One region of the Inmirania thermothiophila genome, then DNA from elsewhere that is predicted to be linked to it. Evidence: predicted binding sites of a transcription regulator. Region 1 holds the regulator's gene; each other region holds the start of a gene.
What was found. The regulator sigma-54, encoded in region 1, starts transcription at its own class of promoters, with help from an activator protein. The targets are predictions, from matches to a motif close to TGGCANGNTNCNTGCTT.

Region 1 (7,255 bases):
GCACCCCCATGGAGATGGGGTCCTGGCCCGTGAAGGGCTCGTCGTAGAGCACCATCTCGGGGTCGAGGGCGATGGCGCGGGCCAGCGCCACGCGCCTCGCCATGCCGCCCGAGAGCTGCGCCGGCATGAGGTCGCGCGCCCCGCGCAGCCCCACCGCCTCGAGCTTCATGAGCACGATGTCGCGGATCAGCCGCTCCGGCAGCCGCGTGTGCTCGCGCAAGGGGAAGGCGACGTTGTCGAAGACGCTGAGGTCGGTCAGGAGCGCCCCGCTCTGGAAGAGGACGCCGATGCGGCGGCGCAGCCGGTAGAGCGCGTCTCGCCCGAGCCGCGGCACCTCGACGCCGCCCACGCGCACCGAGCCCGCCTCGGGCCGAAGCTGCCCCCCGATCAGGCGCAGCAGGGTGGTCTTGCCGGTCCCGCTCGGCCCCATGACGGCGGTGACGCGGCCGCGCGGGATGTCGATGTCGACACCGTCGAAGACGAGCCGCGCGCCCCGGCGGAAGCGCAGGCCCCGAATCGTCACCAGCGTCTCGTCGGGCGTCCCCGCCATGCAGCCCTGTCCCCCCAGCGGATGCGGTCTCGCCCCCACCGCGGGGGCGCGCGCAGTGTACCACGTTGACCGCTCGGTCAGCCTCCGGTTCCGTCGGCGCCCGGGCGCAGCCGTGCCATAATGCCGCGCCCGGCACGGACCCTCGGAAAGGATGACGCAGATCCTCGCGAGCCACCCCCTCATCGCCGCCGCCCTCGCCCTCGGCGGCGGCGTGCTCGCCCTCGTCTGGGGCGCCGACCGCTTCGTCGCCGGCGCGGCGGCCCTCGCGCGCGGGCTCGGGGTCTCGACCCTGGTCATCGGCCTGACCGTGGTGGCCATCGGCACCTCGGCGCCGGAGATCCTGGTCTCGACCATGGCGGCGCTCGCCGGCAACCCGGAGCTGGCGATGGGCAACGCCATCGGCTCCAACATCGCCAACATCGGCCTGATCCTCGGCGTCACCGGCCTCGTGGCCCCCCTCACCGTGCGCTCCGCCACCCTGCGGCGCGAGTTCCCGGTGCTGCTACTGGTGATGCTGGGGACGCTGCTGCTGCTCGCCGACGGCCGCCTCGGCCGCCTCGACGGGGCGCTGCTGGTCGCGGCCATGGTCGCCCTCCTCGCATGGCTCGTGCGCACCGCGCGCAGGGGGGGCGACGACGCCCTGCAGGCCGAGCTGGAGGCCGAGATCCCAAGCGAGATGCGGCCGGGGCGCGCCCTCCTCCTCACCGTGGCCGGGCTGGTGGTGCTGCTCGGCGGCTCGCGCGCCATCGTCTGGGGCGGGGTCGCCATCGCCACCCACCTGGGGGTCAGCGAGCTCGTCATCGGCCTCACCATCGTCGCCGTGGGCACCAGCCTGCCCGAGCTCGCCTCCTCGGTGGCGGGGGCGCTGCGCGGCGAGCCCGACATCGCCATCGGCAACGTCATCGGCTCCAACATGTTCAACCTGCTGGCGGTGCTGCCGGTGGCGGGCCTGGTGGCGCCGGGCCCGGTGCCGGGCGACCTGCTCGCGCGCGACCTGCCGGTGATGAACGCCATCACCCTCGCCCTCTTCGTCATGGCCTACGGGCTGCGCGGGCCCGGGCGGATCGGGCGCGGCGAGGGGGCGCTGCTGCTTGCGGCCTTCACCGCCTACCTGGGATGGCTCTACCATCAGGGCTCGGCACCGTGAGCGGGGGCAGACCCTTGGCCGGGGAGGGGCACATCCGGGACGAGGCGGAGGCGGCCGAGCTGCGCCGCCTGGGGCTTGCGGTCATCGAGACCGAGGCGCAGGCGGTGGCGGCCCTCGCCCCGCGCATCGACGAGGCCTTCGTGCGCGCCTGCCGCCACATGCTCGCCTGCCGCGGCCGCATCGTCGTCCTCGGCATGGGCAAGTCGGGCCACATCGGCGGCAAGATCGCGGCGACGCTGGCGAGCACCGGCACCCCTGCCTTCTTCGTCCACCCGGGGGAGGCGAGCCACGGCGACCTCGGCATGATCACGCCGCAGGACGTGGTGCTGGCCCTGTCCAATTCCGGCGAGACCGACGAGATCGTCACCATCCTGCCGCTCATCAAGCGCCTCGGCGTGCCCCTGATCGCCCTCACCGGCAATCCGCGCTCCACCCTCGCCCGCGCCGCCGACGTCCACATCGACGTCTCCGTCGAGCGCGAGGCCTGCCCCCTGGGGCTCGCCCCCACCGCCAGCACCACCGCCACCCTCGCCATGGGCGACGCCCTCGCGGTGGCGCTGCTGGAGGCGCGCGGCTTCACCGCCGAGGACTTCGCCCGCGCCCACCCGGGCGGGCGCCTGGGGCGCCGGCTGCTGCTGCGCATCGACGACGTCATGCACACCGGTGACGGCGTGCCGCGCGTGGGCACCGACGCCCTCCTGCGCGAGGCCCTGGTGGAGATGACCGCCAAGGGGCTGGGCATGACCGCGGTGGTGGACCCCGACGGCCGCGTCGCCGGCGTCTTCACCGACGGCGACCTGCGCCGCAGCCTCGACCGCGGCGTCGACGTCCACCGCACCCCCATCGCCGAGGTCATGACCCGCGAGGCACGCACGGTCCGCCCGGGGCTGCTCGCCGCGGAGGCGCTGCACCTCATGGAGACCCACAAGATCAACGGCCTGCTGGTGGTGGACGAGGACGGCCGGCTGCTCGGCGCCCTCAACATGCACGACCTCCTGCGGGCGGGGGTCCTGTAGCGGTGCGGCTGGCGCAGGACGAGCTCGTGCGCCGCGCCGCGGGGATCCGGCTCCTGGTCCTCGACGTCGACGGCGTCCTCACCGACGGGCGCCTGTACGTGGACGAGGCGGGGCGCGAGACCAAGGCCTTCCACGTCCGCGACGGCCACGGCATCAAGCTCGCGCACCGCGCCGGCATCGCCGTCGCCCTCGTGAGCGGGCGGCGCAGCGGCGCCGTCGACGCCCGCGCCGCCGAGCTCGGCATCGGGCACGTCTGCGCCGGGGTCGAGGACAAGGCGGCGGCGCTGGCCCGCCTCTGCCGGGAGACCGGCATCGACGCCGCGGCGGCCGCCTGCGTCGGCGACGACGTGGTCGACCTCCCCATGATGGCGGCCGCGGGGCTCGCCGTCGCCGTCGCCGACGCCCACCCCGCGGTGCTCGCGCGCGCCCACTGGGTGACGAGCCGGCCCGGCGGCGCCGGCGCCGTGCGCGAGGTCTGCGACCTGCTCCTCGCGGCGCGGGGGGAGGGGCCGTGAAGCGGCGCGCTGCCGCCGCCTTCCTCGGCGCCACCGCCCTCGCCGCCGCCCTCCTCGGCCTGGTGCGGCGGCAGGAGGGCGCGGCACCGCCGCTCCCCGGGCCCGCCCACGTCGCCGACTGGTGGGTGAGCGAGGGGGAGGCGGTGGGCTTCGACGAGGCCGGGGCCCCCCGCCGGCGCCTGCGCGCCCGCCGCATGGTGCACTACCGCGACGACGGCACCACCGAGCTCGACGCGCCCCGCGTCGCCCTCGTCGATGCCGCGGGCACGCGCTGGCGGGCCGAGGCCGAGCGCGGCCGGCTCTCCGCCGACCGCCAGCGCCTGCGCCTGGAGGGCGCCGCCCGCCTGGAGCGGCTCGCGCCGCCGGCGCGCCTCGACACCCGCGATCTCCTGCTGGAGCTCGACCGCGAGCGCGCCGCCACCGACGCCGAGGTGGACTTCGCCGCCCCCGGGCGCAGGATCCGGGGGCGCGGCCTGCGCGCCGAGCTTGCCGGCGCGGGCCGCATCACGCTGCTGGCCGAGGTGAGGGGACGCCATGAACCGACACCCTGACCGCACCCTGCCGTGGCGCCTCCTGGCCGCGGCGGCGCTGCTCGCGGCGGCGCTGGGCGCGGCGGCGGCGCCGCCGCCCATCGAGCTCGAGGCCGACCGCGTGGAGGTGGACGACAACCGCGGCGTCAGCGTCTACGAGGGCGCGGTGGTGGTCACCCAGGGCCGGCGGGTGGTGCGCGCCGACCGCGTCGTGGTGCGCAACGACGCGCAGGGGCCGGCGCGCCTCGAGGCCGAGGGGGCGCCCGCCACCCTCGAGGACGTGGACGCCGAGGGCCGCCCCCTCCGGGGCGAGGGCCGGCGCATCGACTACGACCTGCGCGGCGAGGTCGTGGTGATCACCGGGGAGGCGCGGCTGCGCCAGGGCGGCGACCGCTTCCGCGGCGAGCACATCGAGTACCGCATCGCCGACGGGCGCATCCGGGCCGAGGGCGGCGATGCGCGCGTGCACATCCTGCTCGCGCCGCGCGAGGGCGCGACCGGCGACGGGCGATGAGCGGGCTCGAGGCCGAAGGACTCGTCAAGCGCTACCGCGGGCGCAAGGTGGTGGACGGGGTCTCGCTGCGGGTCGGCCCCGGCGAGGCGGTGGGCCTGCTCGGGCCCAACGGCGCCGGCAAGACCACCAGCTTCTACATGATCGTGGGGCTGGTGGCCGCGGATGCCGGGCGCATCCTCCTGGACGGCGAGGACATCACCCGCCGCCCGATGCACCTGCGCGCCCGCGCCGGCCTCGGCTACCTCCCCCAGGAGCCCTCGGTCTTCCGCCGCCTCACGGTGGCGGAGAACATCCTCGCCGTCCTCGAGACGCGCCGCGACCTCGACCCCCCGGCGCGGCGCTCGCGCCTGGAGGCCCTCCTCGAGGAGCTGCACATCGGCCACCTGCGCGCACAGCCGGCGCTGTCGCTCTCGGGGGGCGAGCGGCGGCGGGTCGAGATCGCCCGCGCCCTCGCCGCCGAGCCCCGCTTCATGCTCCTCGACGAGCCCTTCGCCGGAGTCGATCCGATCTCGGTCCTGGACATCCAGCGCATCATCGCCCACCTGTGCCGGCGCGGCATCGGCGTCCTCGTCACCGACCACAACGTGCGCGAGACCCTCGGCATCTGCGGCCGCGCCTACATCGTCAACGCCGGCCGCGTCATCGCCGCCGGCACCCCCGAGGAGATCCTCGCCGACGAGCAGGTCCGGCGGGTCTATCTCGGCGAGGGCTTCCGCCTCTGATCCCTGCAGCGGCAACGGGGCTCGGGTAGAATGACGGCCAAGATGAGCACCGCGGCCGCCAGCGCCAGCCCATGAAACAGACCCTGCAGCTCCGCCTCGGGCAGCACCTGACCATGACGCCGCAGCTGCAGCAGGCGATCCGCCTGCTGCAGCTCTCGACCCTGGAGCTGCAGGCCGAGATCCAGCAGGCGCTGGAGTCCAACGTGATGCTGGAGCTCGAGGAGGAGGGCGAGCAGGAGACCGAGGCGGAGGTCGCCGCCGAGGCCGCGGCGGAGGAGGCCGGCGAGCGCGAGCTCGGCGGCGACGGCGGCGAGATCCCGGACGAGCTCCCCGTCGACAGCTCCTGGGAGGACGTCTACGACGGCGCCGTCCTCTACGGCGGCGGCGGCGGCGACGAGGACGAACGGGGCCTCGAGCCCGTGAGCCACGACGGCGAGTCCCTGCGCGACCACCTCACCTGGCAGCTCGAGCTCACCCCCTTCAGCGAGCGCGACCGCCTCCTCGCCACCCTCATCATCGACGCCATCGACGAGGACGGCTACCTCGGCGCCGGGCTCGAGGAGATCGTCGCCGCGGCGGGGCCGGAGGTCACCGTCGAGGAGGCCGAGGCGGTGCTCCACCGCATCCAGCACTTCGACCCGCCGGGGGTGGGGGCTCGCAGCCTCGCCGAGTGCCTGCGCATCCAGCTCCTCGAGCTGCCGGAGGAGACACCCTGGCGCGCCCAGGCCCTGCGCCTCGTGGACGGCCACCTCGAGACCCTCGCCGCCGGCCGCCACGCCGAGCTCGCCGAGGCCCTCGGCGTCGATCTCGAGGCGCTGCGGGAGGTGGTGGCCCTGGTGCGCTCGCTCAATCCGCGCCCCGGCAGCAGCCTCCCCGGGCCGCCGCCCGAGTACATCATCCCCGACGTCATCGTGCGCAAGGAGGAAGGGGTCTGGCGGGTCGAGCTCAACCCCGAAGCGACGCCGCGCGTCCGCATCAACCCCCGCTACGCCGCCCTGGTGGGCCGGGGCGGCGCCGACGGCACCTGCCTGCGCAGCCACCTGCAGGAGGCGCGCTGGCTGATCAAGAGCCTGCGCAGCCGCAACGAGACCCTGCTCAAGGTGGCCACCTGCATCGTCGAGCGCCAGCGCGGCTTCCTCGAGCACGGCGAGATCGCCATGAAGCCGCTGATCCTGCGCGACGTGGCCGAGGCCGTCGGGATCCACGAGTCCACCGTCTCCCGCGTCACCACCCGCAAGTACATGCACACCCCGCGCGGGATCTTCGAGTTCAAGTACTTCTTCTCGAGCCAGATCGCCACCGACGACGGCGGCGCCGCCTCGGCGACGGCGATCCGCGCCCTCATCCGCAAGCTGGTGGAGGCGGAGAACCCGGCCCGACCGCTGAGCGACGCCATGATCGCCCGCCTGCTGGGCGAGCAGGGGATCCGCGTCGCCCGCCGCACCGTGGCCAAGTACCGGGAGGCCATGGCCATCCCATCGTCGAGCGAGCGCAGGCGGCTCGTCTGAGCCCCTGCCGGGACCCAGGACCCGAGCCAAGAGGAGCCGAGCATGCAGATCAACGTCACCGGCCACCACGTGGAGGTCACCGAGGCGCTGCGCAACTACGTGCTGGAGAAGTTCGAGCGCCTCGAGCGCCACTTCGACCACGTCACCAACGTGCACGTGATCCTCAGCGTGGAGAAGACGCGGCAGAAGGCGGAGGCCACCGTCCACGTCTCCGGGGCGCAGCTCTTCGCCGAGGCGGTGGAGGAGGATCTCTACGCCGCCATCGACGTCCTCGCCGACCGCCTCGACCGGCAGATCCTCAAGCACAAGGAGAAGCTCAACGGCCGCGGCCGCGGCGGCGAGCACAAGCGCGAGGGCGCGGCGCAGGCCTGAGGGCGGAAGGAGGCAACGTGCGCATCGCCGACCTGCTGAGCCCGGACCGGGTCGCCTGGGGGGTCGAGGCGGCAAGCAAGAAGCGGGCCCTCGAGACCCTGAGCCACCTCCTCGCCGACGCCGGCGGGGAGCTCGACCCGGTGCGCATCTTCGAGACGCTGCTCGGGCGCGAGCGGCTCGGCAGCACCGGCCTCGGGCACGGGGTCGCGCTGCCCCACGGGCGGCTCGGTCACGGCGCCGCCGTGGGCGCCCTCCTCACCCTGCGTCAGGGCGTGGACTTCGACGCCCTCGACGAGCAGCCGGTGGACCTCCTCTTCGGCCTCGTGGTGCCGGAGGAGGCCACCGAGGAGCACCTGCAGATCCTCGCCGAGCTGGCGCGCA
Region 2 (7,255 bases), on a different contig from region 1:
AACCCGCCGGAGGCGGTGCGCGACTTCGACGCCCTCTACCGCCATCACCTCGCGGCCCTCTACCGCGCCCTCGGGCGCGAGGTCCCGCAGGGCCTCGCGGCGCCCCTCGGCGAGGGCCACGGCGCCCCGGCGGGCGGCGGCACCATGCGCCCGGGGCGGGAGGGGGCGTGAGTCCGATCCCCGGCGGCCGCGCCGCCGGCGTCCTCTGCCACGTCACCTCGCTCCCGGGGCCCGACCCGGACGGCGGCACCCTCGGCGCCGAGGCGCACCGCTTCGCGCGCTGGCTGGGGGAGGCGGGGCTGCGCTGGTGGCAGGTCCTGCCCCTGGGGCCGACCCACGAGGACCGCTCCCCGTATCAGCCGCTCTCGGCCTTCGCCGGGGATGCGCGCCTGATCGACCTCGAGGCCCTCGCCGCCGAGGGCTGGCTCGACGACCCGCACCGCCCGCGCGCCGAGGCCCTGGCCGCGGCGCGGCAGCGCCTCGAGGCGGGCGCGGACGAGGCGGCGCGGGCCGACTACGCGCGCTTTTGCGCCGAGGCCGCGGCGTGGCTCGAGGACTACGCCCTCTTCGCCGCCCTGCGCGCGGCCCACGGCGGCGCGCCCTGGTGGCGCTGGCCCGCGCCCCTGCGCGACCGCGACGCGGCGGCCCTCGCCGAGGCGGCCCGGGGGCTCGCCGACGCGGTGGCGCAGGTGCGCTTCGAGCAGTTCGTCTTCTGGCGCCAGTGGCGGCGGCTGCGGGAGGCGGCGGCGGGGGCCGGCGTGCGCCTCATGGGGGACCTGCCCATCTTCGTCGCCCTCGACAGCGCCGAGGTCTGGGCCGCGCGGGGGCTGTTCGACCTCGACGCCGAGGGCCGCCCGCGCACGGTGGCCGGGGTGCCGCCGGACTACTTCAGCGCCGACGGCCAGCGCTGGGGCAACCCCCTCTACCGCTGGGAGGTCCACGCCGCCGACGGCTACCGCTGGTGGGTCCGGCGCGTGGGCTGGCTGCTGCGCCACTTCGACCTCGTGCGCATCGACCACTTCCGCGGCTTCGCCGCCTGCTGGGCGATCCCCGCCGGCGAGCCCACGGCGCGCAACGGGCGCTGGGTGCCGGGGCCGGGGCGGGCCCTCTTCGACGCCCTGCGCAAGGCCCTCGGGCCGCTGCCGCTGGTGGCCGAGGACCTGGGCTACATCACCGACGACGTGGTCGCGCTGCGCGAGGGGCTGGGGCTGCCGGGGATGCGGGTGCTGCAGTTCGCCTTCGACGGCGGCGCCGACAACCCCCACCTGCCCCACAACCACGCCCGCGACCTCGTGGTCTACACCGGCACCCACGACAACGACACCACCCTGGGCTGGTTCGAGGGCCTGGACGGCGCGGTGCGCGGGCGCGTGCTGGACTATCTCGGGCGGCCGGGCGAGCCCATGCCGTGGCCGCTGGTGCGCGCGGCGCTGGCCTCGGTGGCGGTGCTCGCGATGGTGCCCATGCAGGATCTGCTGGGGCTCGGCGCCGGCCACCGCATGAACCGCCCCGGCACCACCGAGGGCAACTGGCGCTGGCGCTTCGGCTGGGCGCAGGTGCCCCCGGACCTGGCCGCGCAGGTCGCGGCCCTCGCCGCGCTCTACGGCCGCTGAGCCGCGCGGCGGGTGTCGAAAAATCTGACAGCCAGGCCGCGGCGGCGTCCGCCGGGGGCACGCAAGATCTTGATCGGAAAGATCGCGCGAGCAGGTGGCACGGAAAGTGCTAGGGTTGCTGCGGGTCACGCAGGGAGACGGCTCATGGTCCGGAAAACGCATCTCCTCACGGCGGTGCTTGCGGCCCTGGCCCTGCCGGCGCATGCGGTGGTGATCACCAACGGTGTGGCGGGGGACGGTGCCTGGAGCGTGGACGTTCAGGACGGCGGCAGCGCCTCCGACGGGATCCTCGACCCGGTCGGCTCGCAGGGGCCCACGGACGTCATCTTCCAATACGAGCACTACGTGGACGTGGGCGCCGACGGCGGCGCGGTGGCCCTCTCGGCGACCACCGTCACCAGCCCGGCCGCCCTCAGCGGCGGTGCCGTGCTCTCCGAGGGCAGCTTCGCCGGGACCCACGACGCGATCCGCTGGCGGGCGCGCAGCACCATCGCCGCGGGCAGCACCAACTACCTCACCGAGCTCGTCTTCGAGTCCGACCAGCCCTTCGGCCCGGTGCGCCTGATCCAGTACCTGGACGAGGACGTCTTGGATTCCAGCGACGACGTCCTGGTGGTGCTGGGCACGCCGGGGGCGGCGGACTTCCAGCTCCTCACCGTCGACAGGACGGCGAACGTCGGCGTCGCCCACGCCGCCACCTATCTCAGCGCCGTGGGCATGAGCTACATCGGCTGGGCGGCGGACGAGTTCGCGGACCTTCTGTCCGCCATCATATCGTCCGGCGGGGCGAGCTACAGCATCGCCGGCGTCGTGGACACGGCGGATCTGCCCCCCATGGCGGATCCCCGCTTCCCCGGCAGCCCGGCCTTCGGTCCCCGGGACATCACCTCGGCCATCGCCTTCGACCTCGACCCCGACGCCACCTTCGCCTCGGTGATCTTCTCCCTCGGGGGCTCGCCGGCAGGGGAGCCGCCGGAGCCGCCCACCACGGTGCCGGAGCCGGGCACGCTGGTGCTGCTCGGCGCGGGGCTTGCGGCCCTGGTGCGCCGCGGGCGACGCTGAGGCCGCAGCGCCGGCGTCACGACGAGGGGGGCCGCGCCGCCGCGCGGCCCCTTTTCTGCCCCGGCCCCTAGAGCCAGAGCATGCAGCCCAGCTCCAGGGGGTGGCTCATGAGCCGGTGGTAGGGGTGGAGGCGCAGGCGGTAGACCTGCAGCCCCGGCAGCGTGGGGGTGAGATCCAGGGCGTAGACCGCCTCGCCCTCCTCGGTGCGCTCCTCGAGGGGGCGGAAGGGGAAGCGCTGGCGGGTCTCCACCGTGCCGTCCGCGCGCTCGGTGCCGATCAGGCACTCCACCACCACGTCCTCGGGCGCGAGCCCGGCGAGGTCCACCGCCACCCGGATGGGCAGGACCTCGCCGTTGTAGAGCCGCGCCGGGGGCGGATCGAGCCGGCGCGCGCGCACCTTCGGCCAGGCCGCGATCACCCGTGCCTTCCATGCCGCCAGCTCCCGCGCCGGGGCGGCGCCGTCCTCGGCGAGGGTGCGCGCCTGCAGGTTGGCCGGGCCGTAGTGCTGGAGCACGTAGTCCATCACCATGCGCTGGGCGTTGAAGCGCGGGATCAGGGTGCGCATGGAGGCCTTGGCCATGCGCACCCAGCCCGGCGAGTAGCCGTGGCCGTCGCGGTGGTAGTAGAGCGGCACCACCTCCTCCTCCAGCAGGTCCAGCAGCTCCTGTCCCTCCTCGCGGTTGCGGTGCGCGAGGTCGTAGTGCGGCGCGTGGGGGGTGATGCCCCAGCCGTTGGTGCCGTCGAAGCCCTCGGCCCACCAGCCGTCGAGGACGCTGAGGTTGAGCACGCCGTTGACCCCGGCCTTCATGCCGGAGGTGCCGCTGGCCTCGAGGGGGTGCTCGGGGGTGTTGACCCAGACGTCGACGCCGGTGACCAGGGCGCGGGCGAGGGCGAGGTCGTAGTTCTCCACGAGCACGATGTGGCCCTCGAACTCGGGCCGCATGGCGTACTCGTGGATGGTGCGGATGAGCTCCTGCCCGGGGAGATCGCGGGGGTGGGCCTTGCCGGCGAAGACGATCACCGCCGGGCGCTCCGGGTCCTTGAGGATGCGCGCCAGCCGCGCCGGGTCCTGGAACAGCAGCGTCGCCCGCTTGTAGGTGGCGAAGCGGCGGGCGAAGCCCAGCAGGAGGATGTCGGTGCGGTCGGGGTTGAGGTGGCGGGTCAGGCGCCGGATGTGGGCCTCGGACAGGCCGTTGCGCCGGTGCTGGGCCCGCACCCGCTCGCCGAGCTCCGCCAGCAGCTCGGCCTTGAGGAGCTGGTGGGTGGACCAGAAGGTGTAGTCCGGGATGGAGTCGATGCGCTGCCAGTAGGCCTCGTCGAGGAGCTCGCTGCGCCACTCGGCGCCGAAGTGCATGTCGAACAGGCCCGCCCACTGCCGGGCGAGGAAGGTGGGCAGGTGGATGCCGTTGGTGACGTGCCCGATGGGGTTCTCCTCGTGGGGGATCTGGGGCCAGACGTAGCCCTCCATGCTGGAGGCGACGCGGCCGTGGATGCGGCTGACGCCGTTGTGGAAGCGCGAGCCGCGCAGCGCCAGCGCGGTCATGTTGAAGCCGCCCTGGTTGGCGGGGCTGGCGCCGAGGGCGAGCAGCCGGTCCATGGGGATGCCGAGGCGGGCGGCGAAGTCCTCGAAGTAGCCGCGGAAGAGGCCGTGGTCGAAGACGTCGTGCCCCGCCGGCACCGGGGTGTGGGTGGTGAAGACGGTGCCCGCGGCCACGAGCTCCAGGGCGGCGTCGAAGTCGAGGCCGGCCTCCACCTGCTCGCGGCAGCGCTCGAGCACGGCGAAGGCGGCGTGGCCCTCGTTGAGGTGCCAGACGGTGGGTGTGAGCCCCAGCGCCCGCAGCGCCCGCACGCCGCCGATGCCGAGGACGATCTCCTGCTGGATGCGGGTGTTCTCGTCGCCGCCGTAGAGCTGGTAGGTGATGCGGCGGTCGGCCTCGCTGTTCTGGGGCAGGTCGGTGTCGAGGAAGACCACGCGGATGCGCCCGGCGCGGCCGGTCCAGACCCGCACGCAGACGGTGCGGCCCGGCAGCTCCACGCGGATGCACAGCTCGCGCCCCTCGGCGTCGGTGGCCGGGTGCAGGGGCAGGTCGCCGAAGTCGGTGGGGTGGTAGTGGGCGACCTGGTTGCCATGGGCGTCGATGGTCTGGGTGAAGTAGCCCTGGCGGTAGAGCAGGCCCACGGCGACGAAGGGCAGGCCGAGGTCGCTCGCGGCCTTGCAGTGGTCGCCGGCGAGGATGCCGAGGCCGCCGGAGTAGACGGGCAGGCTCTCGTGGAAGCCGAACTCGGCGCAGAAGTAGGCGACGAGGTCGCGCTGCGGGTCGAAGAGCAGGCCGACGTCGGACTGGACCTGCTCCTGCAGGTAGGTCTCGTAGGCGGACAGGACCCGGCGGTAGTCCTCCAGGAAGACCCGGTCCTGGGCCGCCTCCTCGAGCCGCTTCTGCGCCACCCGGCGCAGGAAGACCTTGGGGTTGTGGTTGCAGGCGTCCCAGAGGGCGCTGTCGAGGCGGCGGAAGAGGCCGCGCACGCCGCGGTCCCAGCTGTAGAAGAGGTCGTCGGCCAGCTCCGCGAGGCGCTCGATGCGCTCGGGGATGCGGGGCTGGACCTCGAGGACGTAGCGGGTTCCCTGCATGGTGTCGCCTTCCGTCTGGGATCGGGTGGGTGGGCCTGTGGTGCCGGGAGAGAGACTCGAACTCTCACGGTGTCGCCACCAGCGGATTTTGAGTCCGCCGCGTCTACCGGTTCCGCCATCCCGGCGCGGTTGGGCAATGGTAGGGGCCGGCGCGGCACGGCGGCAAGGGCGGCGCTTGCCCTCGCCGCCGCCCGCGCCTACCATCCGCGCCGGTGCGCGTCGCCGACTTCGACTACGAGCTTCCCGAGGCGCTGATCGCCCAGCATCCGCTCCCCGAGCGGAGCGCGGCGCGGCTGCTGCACGTCTCGGCCGCGGGCCTTGCCGACCGCCGCGTGGCCGACCTGCCGGCGCTGCTGCGCCCGGGGGATCTGCTCGTCCTCAACGACACGCGGGTCCTCAAGGCGCGGCTGCTCGGGCGCAAGGAGAGCGGGGGGCGGGTCGAGGTGCTGGTGGAGCGCATCGAGGCGCCGCGGCGGGCCCTCGCCCACGTGCGCGCAAGCCGCGCCCCGCGGCCCGGGACCGGCATCGAGGTCGAGGGCGGCGGGCGGCTGACGGTGCGCGGCCGCGCCGGCGGGCTGTTCGAGGTGGAGAGCGACGAGCCCCTGGAGGCCCTGCTCGAGCGCTGCGGCCGGGTGCCGCTTCCCCCCTACATCCGCCGCGCCGCCGAGGCCGAGGACCTCGCGCGCTACCAGACCGTGTGGGCGCGCCGCCCGGGCGCGGTGGCGGCCCCCACCGCGGGGCTGCACTTCGACGAGGCGCTGCTCGCCGCGGTGCGCGCGCGCGGCGTGGAGACCGCGCAGGTGACCCTGCACGTGGGCGCCGGCACCTTCCAGCCGGTGCGCGTCGAGGAGGTGGAGCGGCACGCCATGCACGCCGAGCGGGTGGTGGTGGACGAGGCCGCGGTGGCGGCCGTGGCGCGCACGCGCGCGCGCGGCGGGCGCGTGGTGGCGGTGGGCACCACGGTGGTGCGGGCGCTGGAGAGCGCGGCCGCGGCGGGGGCGCTGCGCCCCCTGCGCGGCGAGACGCGGCTCTTCATCTACCCCGGCCACCGCTTCCGGGTGGTGGACGCGCTGCTGACCAACTTCCACCTGCCGCGCTCCACCCTGCTCATGCTGGTGTGCGCCTTCGCCGGGCGCGAGCGCGTGCTCGCCGCCTACCGCCACGCGGTGGCGCAGCGTTACCGCTTCTTCAGCTACGGCGACGCCATGTTCCTGGACGAGACCGCACGCCATGCGCTTTGAACTGCTCGCCACCGACGGCATGGCCCGGCGGGGGCGCATCCACCTGCCCCGCGGCACCGTCGAGACCCCGGCCTTCATGCCCGTGGGCACCTACGGTACGGTCAAGGCCATGACCCCGGAGGAGCTGCGCGCGGTGGGCGCCGAGATCATCCTCGGCAACACCTTCCACCTCATGCTGCGCCCCGGCACCGAGGTCATCCGCCGCCACGGCACGCTGCACGACTTCATGCACTGGGACGGGCCGATCCTGACCGACTCGGGCGGCTTCCAGGTCTGGAGCCTGGGCAGGCTGCGCCGCATCCGCGAGGCGGGGGTGACCTTCCGCTCGCCGGTGGACGGGGCGGAGGTCTTCCTGGGGCCGGAGGAATCCGTGGCGGTGCAGCGGGCGCTGGGGTCCGACATCGTCATGGTCTTCGACGAGTGCACGCCCTACCCGGCCACCGAGCCCGAGGCGCGGGCCTCCATGGCGCTGTCCCTGCGCTGGGCGCGGCGCTCGCGCGAGGCCCACGGCGACAACCCGGCGGCGCTCTTCGGCATCGTCCAGGGCGGGGTCTATCCGCACCTCCGGGCGGAGTCGCTGGCGGGGCTGATGGAGATCGGCTTCGACGGCTACGCCATCGGCGGCCTCTCGGTGGGGGAGCCCCCGCAGGCGCGCTGGGAGGTGGTGGCGTCGCTGACGCCGCAGATGCCCGCCGGCGCCCCCCGCTACC
Region 3 (7,255 bases), on a different contig from region 1:
GCGCCGCGCGGCCCCGCGCGCCCCGTGCAGCGTCTCCGATCTCCTGTGCATCATCGCGCCCCCGGTCCCATTTGTTCGCATCCCCACCGATTGTCCGCCCCCACGGCGGTGGCGTTCAAGCACGGCCCCGGCACGGCCCTTGCTTGCGCACCGCCCGTGCCGGCGGCCGGCCCGGCGGGGGCCGCCCGCCGCCGACTATACTGCGTCAAAACGACCCGCCGCCGGGGCGCTCCGGTGGGACAGAACGACCCAGCGGGTCACGGATGGAGGAGGCCATGGCGAGCATGATGGAGCCCGCGGCCGCCGGCGCGCCGGCGCTGCTGGTGGTGGACGACGAGCCCGGGATCTGCAACTTCCTGCGCCGCGCCCTCGAGCGGCACAGCGTGCGGGTCGAGACGGCGGTGGACGCCGAGGAGGGCGAGGCCCTGCGGGCGCGCAGCCACTTCGACGTCATCCTCGCCGATATCCGCCTGCCCGGCCGCTCCGGGGTGGAGTGGGCGGAGAGCCTGCGGGCGCAGGGGGTGCGCGCCGACATCATCTTCATGACCGCCTACGCCGACCTCGACACCGCGGTGCGGGCGCTGCGGGCGGGGGCGGCCGACTTCATCCTCAAGCCCTTCCGCATCGAGCAGGTGCTGGCGGCGGTGGAGCGCTGCCTGGAGCGGCGGCGCCTGGCGCGGGAGAACTTCGTCCTGCGCCGCGAGGGCGGGCGCGGGGCGCTCGAGGAGCTGGTGGGGACGAGCCGGGCCGTGCGCGAGCTGGACACCCTGGTGCGTCGCATTGCGCCGACGCCGGCCACGGTGCTGCTGCAGGGGGAGTCGGGCACGGGCAAGGAGCTGGTGGCACGGGCCATCCACCGCGCCAGCGGGCGGCGCGGCGGCTTCGTCCCCGTCAACTGCGGCTCCATCGCCTCCGAACTGCTCGAGAGCGAGCTCTTCGGCCACGCCAAGGGGGCCTTCACCGGCGCCCACGAGGCGCGCGAGGGCCTCTTCAGCGTCGCCGACCGCGGCACCCTCTTCCTCGACGAGATCGGCGAGATGCCGCTGGCGATGCAGGCCAAGCTCCTGCGGGCGATCGAGGAGCGGCGCATCCGCCCGGTGGGGGCGGACCGCGAGGTGCCGGTGGACGTGCGCATCGTCGCCGCCACCAACCGCAACCTCGCCGAGGAGGTGCACCGCGGACGCTTCCGCGAGGACCTCTACTACCGCCTCAACGTCGTCGCCCTGACCCTGCCCGCGCTGCGGGAGCGGCGCGAGGACATCCCGCTGCTCGCCGAGCACTTCTCGCGCCGGCTCGCGGCCGAGCTGGGCCTCGACCCCATCCCCTTCGCGGCCGCCGACCTCGAGGCCCTGCAGCGCCACGACTGGCCGGGCAACGTGCGCGAGCTGCGCAACCTCATCGAGCGCTGCCTGCTCCTCGGGACCCTGCCGGCGCAGGCCCTCGGCGCGGGCGCGGCGCAGACCGGGGAGGGGGGCTACGACGCCGGCCTGCCCCTGCGCGAGGTGGAGCGGCGCCACATCCTGCACGTGCTCGAGGCCGCCGGGGGGAACAAGTCGGAGGCGGCGCGGCGCCTCGGGATCTCGCGCAAGACCCTGGAGCGCAAGCTCGCCGCCTGGCGGCGTCGCGGCGAGGGGGCGGCGGAGGCCTGAGCGTGCTGCGCCGGGCGCTGGTCTCGGTCACCTCGTCGCTGCGGCGCAAGCTCCTGGTGCTGGTCCTGCTGCCGGTGGCGGTGATGCCGCTGCTGCTGGGGCTCGCGGTCTACTGGGGGCAGCGCTTCAGCTACGACCAGCTCTTCATGCGGGTGCGCACCGACCTTGCGGTGGCCGATGCCGTCTTCCGCCGCCTCCAGGCCGACTACCTGCGCGAGCTCGCGGCCCTCGCCGCCTCGTACGGCTTCCTCTCGGCCTTCCGCGGCGGCGACGTGACGGCGGTGCGCGCGCATCTGGCCGAGGTGCGGATGCGTGCGGGCTTCGCCTTCCTGCACCTGACGGATCCGCTCGGGCGGTGGCTGCTGGAGGAGGACGAGGCGGGCATCGGCCGCAGCCGGCCGAGCCCGTTGCTCGCCGCCGCCCGTGCCGGCCGCCCGGGGGTCGGGATCGAGGTCTTCGATGCCGCCGACCTCGCCCGCGAGCGCCCGGCGCTGGCCGAACGCGTGCGCCTGCCCCTGGTGCCGACGCCGCAGGCGGCGCCCACCGAGCGCACGGTGGAGGACCGGGGGCTGGTGGTGCGGGTCGTGCAGCCGCTGCGCGACGCCGAGGGGCGCGTGGTGGCCCTGCTCGACGGCGGCGTGCTGCTCAACGGCAACTTCGCCTTCGTCGATGCCATCCGCGACCTGGTCTACGGCCCGGGCAGCCTCCCGGAGGGGAGCCTCGGCACGGTGACGGTGTTCCTCGACGACGTGCGCATCAGCACCAACGTCCCCCTGCGTCCGGGCCAGCGGGCCCTGGGCACGCGCGTCTCGCAGGCGGTGCGCGACCGCGTGCTCGGGCTCGGAGCGACCTGGATCGACCGTGCCTTCGTGGTCAACGACTGGTACATCTCGGGCTACGAGCCGCTCTTCGACGTCTACGGCAACCGCGTCGGCATGCTCTACGCGGGGTTTCTCGAGGCCCCCTACCGCGCCGCGGGGCGGCAGGCGGTGGCGTGGCTCGCGCTCGCGGTGCTCGGGATGCTGCTGCTGGCGGTGACGGTGGCGGTGGTGGGGGCGCGCAGCATCTTCCGCCCCATCGAGGTGATGGCGGACGTGGTGCGGGCCCACGCGCGCGGCGAGGACCGGCGCATCGGCCCGGTGCGGGCGCGCGACGAGATCGGCGAGCTGGCGCGGCGGCTCGACCGCCTGCTCGACCAGCTCGAGAGCCGCAACCGCCAGATCTCCCACGCCGCCGAGCACCTCGAGCGCGAGGTGGCGCGGCGCACCCGCGAGCTGGAGGCCAAGAACGCGAGCCTCGAGCGCACCGTCGCCCTCCTCGCCGAGACCCGGCGCCAGCTCGTGGTGGCCGAGAAGCTCGCGGCGCTGGGCGAGCTCACCGCCGGCATCGCCCACGAGATCAACAACCCCGTGGCGGTGATCCTCGGCAACCTCGAGGTCGCCCTCGCCGAGCTCGGCGAGGCGTCGGCACCGGTGCGCACCGAGCTCGATCTCATCGGCGAGCAGGCCCGGCGCATCCAGGGCATCGTCGGCAACCTCCTGCGCTACGCCCGCCCCTCGGGCGTGGTGGGCGAGCCCGAGACCCTCGACCTCAACGAGGTGGTGCGCGAGACGCTGCCCCTGGTCCGGCACGCGGGCCCGCGCGCCGGGATCGAGATGCGGCAGCGGCTGGCGGCGGCGCGGCCGGTGGCCTGCAACCGCCAGGAGCTGCAGCAGGTGCTGGTCAACCTCCTGGTCAACGCCCTGCGCTCGATGCCGGGCGGCGGGGTGCTGGAGGTGGCCACCGAGGACTGGGCGCGTCCGGGCGAGGGCGCCGGTGCCGTGGTCCACGTGCGCGACAGCGGCGAGGGCATCGCCCCCGAGCACCTCGGCCGCATCTTCGACCCCTTCTTCACCACGCGGCGCGACGGCACGGGGCTGGGGCTGTCCATCAGCTACGGCATCGTCCGCCACTACGGCGGGCGGATCACGGTGGCGTCGGCGCCGGGCCAGGGCAGCACCTTCTCGGTCTGGCTCCCGGCCGCGGACGGGGCGGGGCGGGTGCCGCGGGCGCAGGCCGGGGCCTGACCCCGGCGGGGCTCAGGCGCTGCGGGCCCGCGCCGGCGGGGCGTCGAGGATCACCCGTTCGGCGCCGTGGTAGACGAGGAAGTGCCGCCCCTTGGCGCGCCCGATGAGGGTGACGCCGGTGCGGCGGGCGAGCTCCAGGCCCATCTGGGTGATCCCCGAGCGCGACAGCAGCACCGGGATGCCCATCTGGGCCACCTTGATCACCATCTCCGAGGTCAGCCGGCCGGTGGTGTAGAAGACCTTGTCGGCGCCGCCGATCCCCTCCAGCCACATGTGGCCGGCGATGGCGTCGACGGCGTTGTGCCGGCCCACGTCCTCGATGAAGAGCAGGATCTCGTCGTCGCGGCAGAGGGCGCAGCCGTGGACGGCGCCGGCGGAGCGGTAGACCTCGTTGTGGCCGGCGAGCCGCTCGAGCAGGGCGTAGATGCGCGACTGGCGCACGGTGACCTCGGGCACGGGGCGCAGCCGCGCCAGCAGGTCGCCGAAGACCGTGCCCTGGCCGCAGCCGGTGGTGACCGTGCGCCGCGCGAGACGCTCGTCCCAGCCGCGGGTGCCGCCGCGGGTGACCACCACCGCGGCCTCCACGTCCCAGTCCACCTGGACGGCGACGATCTCCTCGAGGTCCTCGACGAAGCCCTGGTTGCGCAGGTAGCCGAGAACCAGCGCCTCGGGGTGGGCCCCGAGGGTCATGAGGGTGACGATCTCGCGCTTGTCCACGTAGAGGGTGAGGGGCCGCTCGCCGGCGATGCGCACCTCGCGCCGGGCGCCGGTCTCGTCCACGGCGGTGACGGTGTGGGTGGGGGCGAGCCCCGCGCGCGTCATCTCGGGCCGGTAGCGCCCGCCCATCTCATCCCCCGGTGACGTTCATGTGGCGCAGGATCGCCGGACGCGCCGCGAGGTCGAACTCGTGCCCCTGGGGCTTGATGTCCATGGCCGCGACGATGGCGCGCTTGAGGATGTCGCGATCCCCCGGGTGGGCCCGCACCACGTGGCGCAGGTCCACCGAGTGCTCCTGGCCGAGGCAGAGCAGCAGCCGGCCCTCGGCGGTGAGGCGGACGCGGTTGCACGTGGCGCAGAAGTTGTGGCTGTGCGGCGAGATGAAGCCGACGCGGCAGCCGGTGCCGTCGATGCGCCAGTAGCGGGCCGGACCGCCCGTGGTCTCGGTGGTGGGCAGGAGCCGCCAGTGGCGCTCGATCTCGGCGCGCACCTCGTCGCTGGAGCAGTAGCTGCCGAGGCGGTCATGGCCGTCCACCTCGCCGAGCGGCATCTCCTCGATGAAGGTGATGTCGAGGTCGCGCGCGAGGGCGTAGCGGACCAGCGCGGGGATCTCGTCTTCGTTGAAGCCGCGCAGGATCACGGCGTTGAGCTTGATGCGCTCGAACCCGGCCCGGCGCGCGGCCTCGACGCCGTCGAGGACGTCGGCGAGCCGGCCGGTGCGCGAGATGCGGCGGAAGCGCTCGGGGTCGAGGCTGTCGAGGCTGATGTTGATGCGGCGCACGCCGGCGCGGCGCAGCCCCTCGGCGTACTGCGCCAGCAGCGCGCCGTTGGTGGTCAGCACCAGCTCGCGCAGGCCGGGAAGCGCCCCCAGCTCCTCGAACAGCCACAGGATGTTGCGCCGGATCAGGGGCTCGCCGCCGGTGATGCGGATCTTGCGCACGCCGAGCTCGGCGAAGGCGGCGGCGATCTCGCGGATCTCCTCGAGGGTGAGCACCTGCGCCCGCGGCAGGAACGTCATCTCCTCGCTCATGCAATAGAGGCAGCGGAAGTTGCAGCGGTCCGTGACCGAGATGCGCAGATAGGTCACGTGCCGCCCGAAGCGGTCCACGAGCCGCTCCGGCAGGGGCTGGTCTGGGGGCAGCAGTCGCATGCGCTCCTCTCCTCCTCGGGGCCGCCTTCTGCAAGAGGCGTGCCGGAAACGGACGGCTCTCCCGACCGTGGGGCGAGCATAGCCCAGAGGACGACGGGACCGCCAGCCGGGACATCCTGACCCGCCCGCGGCGCCCACCGGGTCATCTTGACCCACCGGGCCCGCGGCGGCGCCCGCGCCGGCGCGCCCCCGCGGCTGGCACGCCGCTTGCTCGCCTCCTCCTCGCAGAGCCACGACGGGAGGCGGCCCATGACCGGGACGGCCGAGCAGCGAGCGATGCCGGTGGCGGTGCTCATGCGCCGGCGCGAGGTGGGGCGGGGCCCGTGGCGCACCGAGACCTGGGAGGCCACCGGGGTGGTCACCGGCGAGGCCGCGACCCGGGACGCCCCCGGACCGCACGCGGCGGTCCGCGAGGAGGGCAGCGGCCAGGTGACGCAGGTGCTCTGGTGCGGCCTCGCCCTGGAGCTCCACGTCGACGAGGCCGAGAGCTACGACCACAACCTGCGCTCGCCGCAGCCGAGCCTGTTCGTGGTCTGCCACCTCGACGAGGCGGCGCTGCCGCCGCTGCGCCCGATCCTGGTCTCGGCGAGCCAGGACGAGGCGGGCGCCTACCTGGAGGCCGAGGCCGAGGTGTTCGCCGTCCCCATGCCGGCCGAGATCGGCGCGCGCCTCGAACGCTACGTCCTCGATCACTACCGGCCGGCGCCGCGCGCCAAGCGCCGGCGTCGGCCCTGGCACGCGGGGGAACGCGGATGAGATCGAACGGCAACGCCCCCGGGCGGGGCGCGCCCGTCGGCGGCGACGAGACCTTCCTGCACCGCTGGGCGCGCCGCAAGCGCGCGGCGCGGCAGGGCGCGGCGCCGCAGCCTGCCTCGCCGCCGGCGGAGGCGCCGAGGCGGCCGGCCCCGACGGATACGGAGCTTCCCGACCCCGAGACGCTGCCGCCGGACTCGGAGCGCTTCCGCGACTACCTCTCGCCGCGGGTGAGCGAGGCGCTGCGCCGCCGCGCCCTGCGCCGTCTCTTCCACCTGCCCCAGTTCCAGGTCGCCGACGGCCTCGACGACTACTGCGAGGACTTCACCGGCTTCGACCCGCTGGGCGAGCTCGTCACCCACGAGATGCGCCACATGCTGGCGCGCCTCGGCGGCGACGGGAGGCAGGCGGCCGACGACGCCGGACCGGTGCGGCGGCGGGAGGCGGCGGAGCCGGTGGCGCAGGAGGAGGGGCCCCTTCGGGCGGGGCAGGCCGATGCGCCGCCGGGCGGCGGAGCGGGGGAGGGGGCGGCATGACGGATGCGACCCCGGCGGTGGCGCTTCCCGAGCCGGCCGTGCAGCGCGCGGCGCGCGAGGCGGCGCTTGCGGCATGGGCGCAGGCGGGGACGCGGCCGCCTGCGACGGTGGCGTACACGAGCCGCGGCCGTCTGGTGGTGATCGGCCCGGGCGAGGCCGTGGCCGAGGTCTGCCGGGTCTGGGCGGCGACGGCGCCGGACCTTGCGGTGCGCGCCGTGTGCACCGAGGGGACACCGCCCGCCGGGGTGCACGCCGCGCGGGCGGGGCGGGTCCGGGTGGTGGGGCACCTGGGGCGCTTCGCCCTCGTCGCCGAGCCCGAGGGGCGCGACCTCGCCGCCGAGCTGGGCCTCGACGGGGGCGCGGATCTGGTGCTCGACCGCCAGG

Region 2: EDC57_RS10045 (PEP-CTERM sorting domain-containing protein) is a predicted target of sigma-54. The motif match lies at 1,709-1,725, and genes of this name have one in related genera.
Region 3: EDC57_RS07610 (DUF3305 domain-containing protein) is a predicted target of sigma-54. The motif match lies at 5,779-5,795, and genes of this name have one in related genera.

What each region holds. Positions count from the first base shown of each region.
Region 1 covers NZ_RJVI01000003.1:285,565-292,819, reverse strand. Annotated here, with positions in the region: gene EDC57_RS12130 (ABC transporter ATP-binding protein) at 1-550, opposite strand, end outside; gene EDC57_RS12125 (calcium/sodium antiporter) at 702-1,697, shown strand; gene EDC57_RS12120 (KpsF/GutQ family sugar-phosphate isomerase) at 1,712-2,713, shown strand; gene EDC57_RS12115 (KdsC family phosphatase) at 2,716-3,228, shown strand; gene lptC (LPS export ABC transporter periplasmic protein LptC) at 3,225-3,779, shown strand; gene lptA (lipopolysaccharide transport periplasmic protein LptA) at 3,763-4,272, shown strand; gene lptB (LPS export ABC transporter ATP-binding protein) at 4,269-4,994, shown strand; gene EDC57_RS12095 (RNA polymerase factor sigma-54) at 5,066-6,502, shown strand; gene hpf (ribosome hibernation-promoting factor, HPF/YfiA family) at 6,545-6,874, shown strand; gene ptsN (PTS IIA-like nitrogen regulatory protein PtsN) at 6,892-7,255, shown strand, end outside.
Region 2 covers NZ_RJVI01000002.1:932,445-939,699, reverse strand. Annotated here, with positions in the region: gene EDC57_RS10055 (glycoside hydrolase family 57 protein) at 1-171, shown strand, start outside; gene malQ (4-alpha-glucanotransferase) at 168-1,613, shown strand; gene EDC57_RS10045 (PEP-CTERM sorting domain-containing protein) at 1,758-2,675, shown strand; gene glgP (alpha-glucan family phosphorylase) at 2,743-5,304, opposite strand; tRNA gene EDC57_RS10035 (tRNA-Leu) at 5,343-5,429, opposite strand; gene queA (tRNA preQ1(34) S-adenosylmethionine ribosyltransferase-isomerase QueA) at 5,517-6,545, shown strand; gene tgt (tRNA guanosine(34) transglycosylase Tgt) at 6,535-7,255, shown strand, end outside.
Region 3 covers NZ_RJVI01000002.1:393,279-400,533, forward strand. Annotated here, with positions in the region: gene EDC57_RS07585 (ABC transporter substrate-binding protein) at 1-51, opposite strand, end outside; gene EDC57_RS07590 (sigma-54-dependent transcriptional regulator) at 276-1,649, shown strand; gene EDC57_RS07595 (cache domain-containing protein) at 1,652-3,715, shown strand; gene fdhD (formate dehydrogenase accessory sulfurtransferase FdhD) at 3,728-4,561, opposite strand; gene moaA (GTP 3',8-cyclase MoaA) at 4,563-5,582, opposite strand; gene EDC57_RS07610 (DUF3305 domain-containing protein) at 5,832-6,338, shown strand; gene EDC57_RS07615 (DUF3306 domain-containing protein) at 6,335-6,871, shown strand; gene EDC57_RS07620 (4Fe-4S dicluster domain-containing protein) at 6,868-7,255, shown strand, end outside.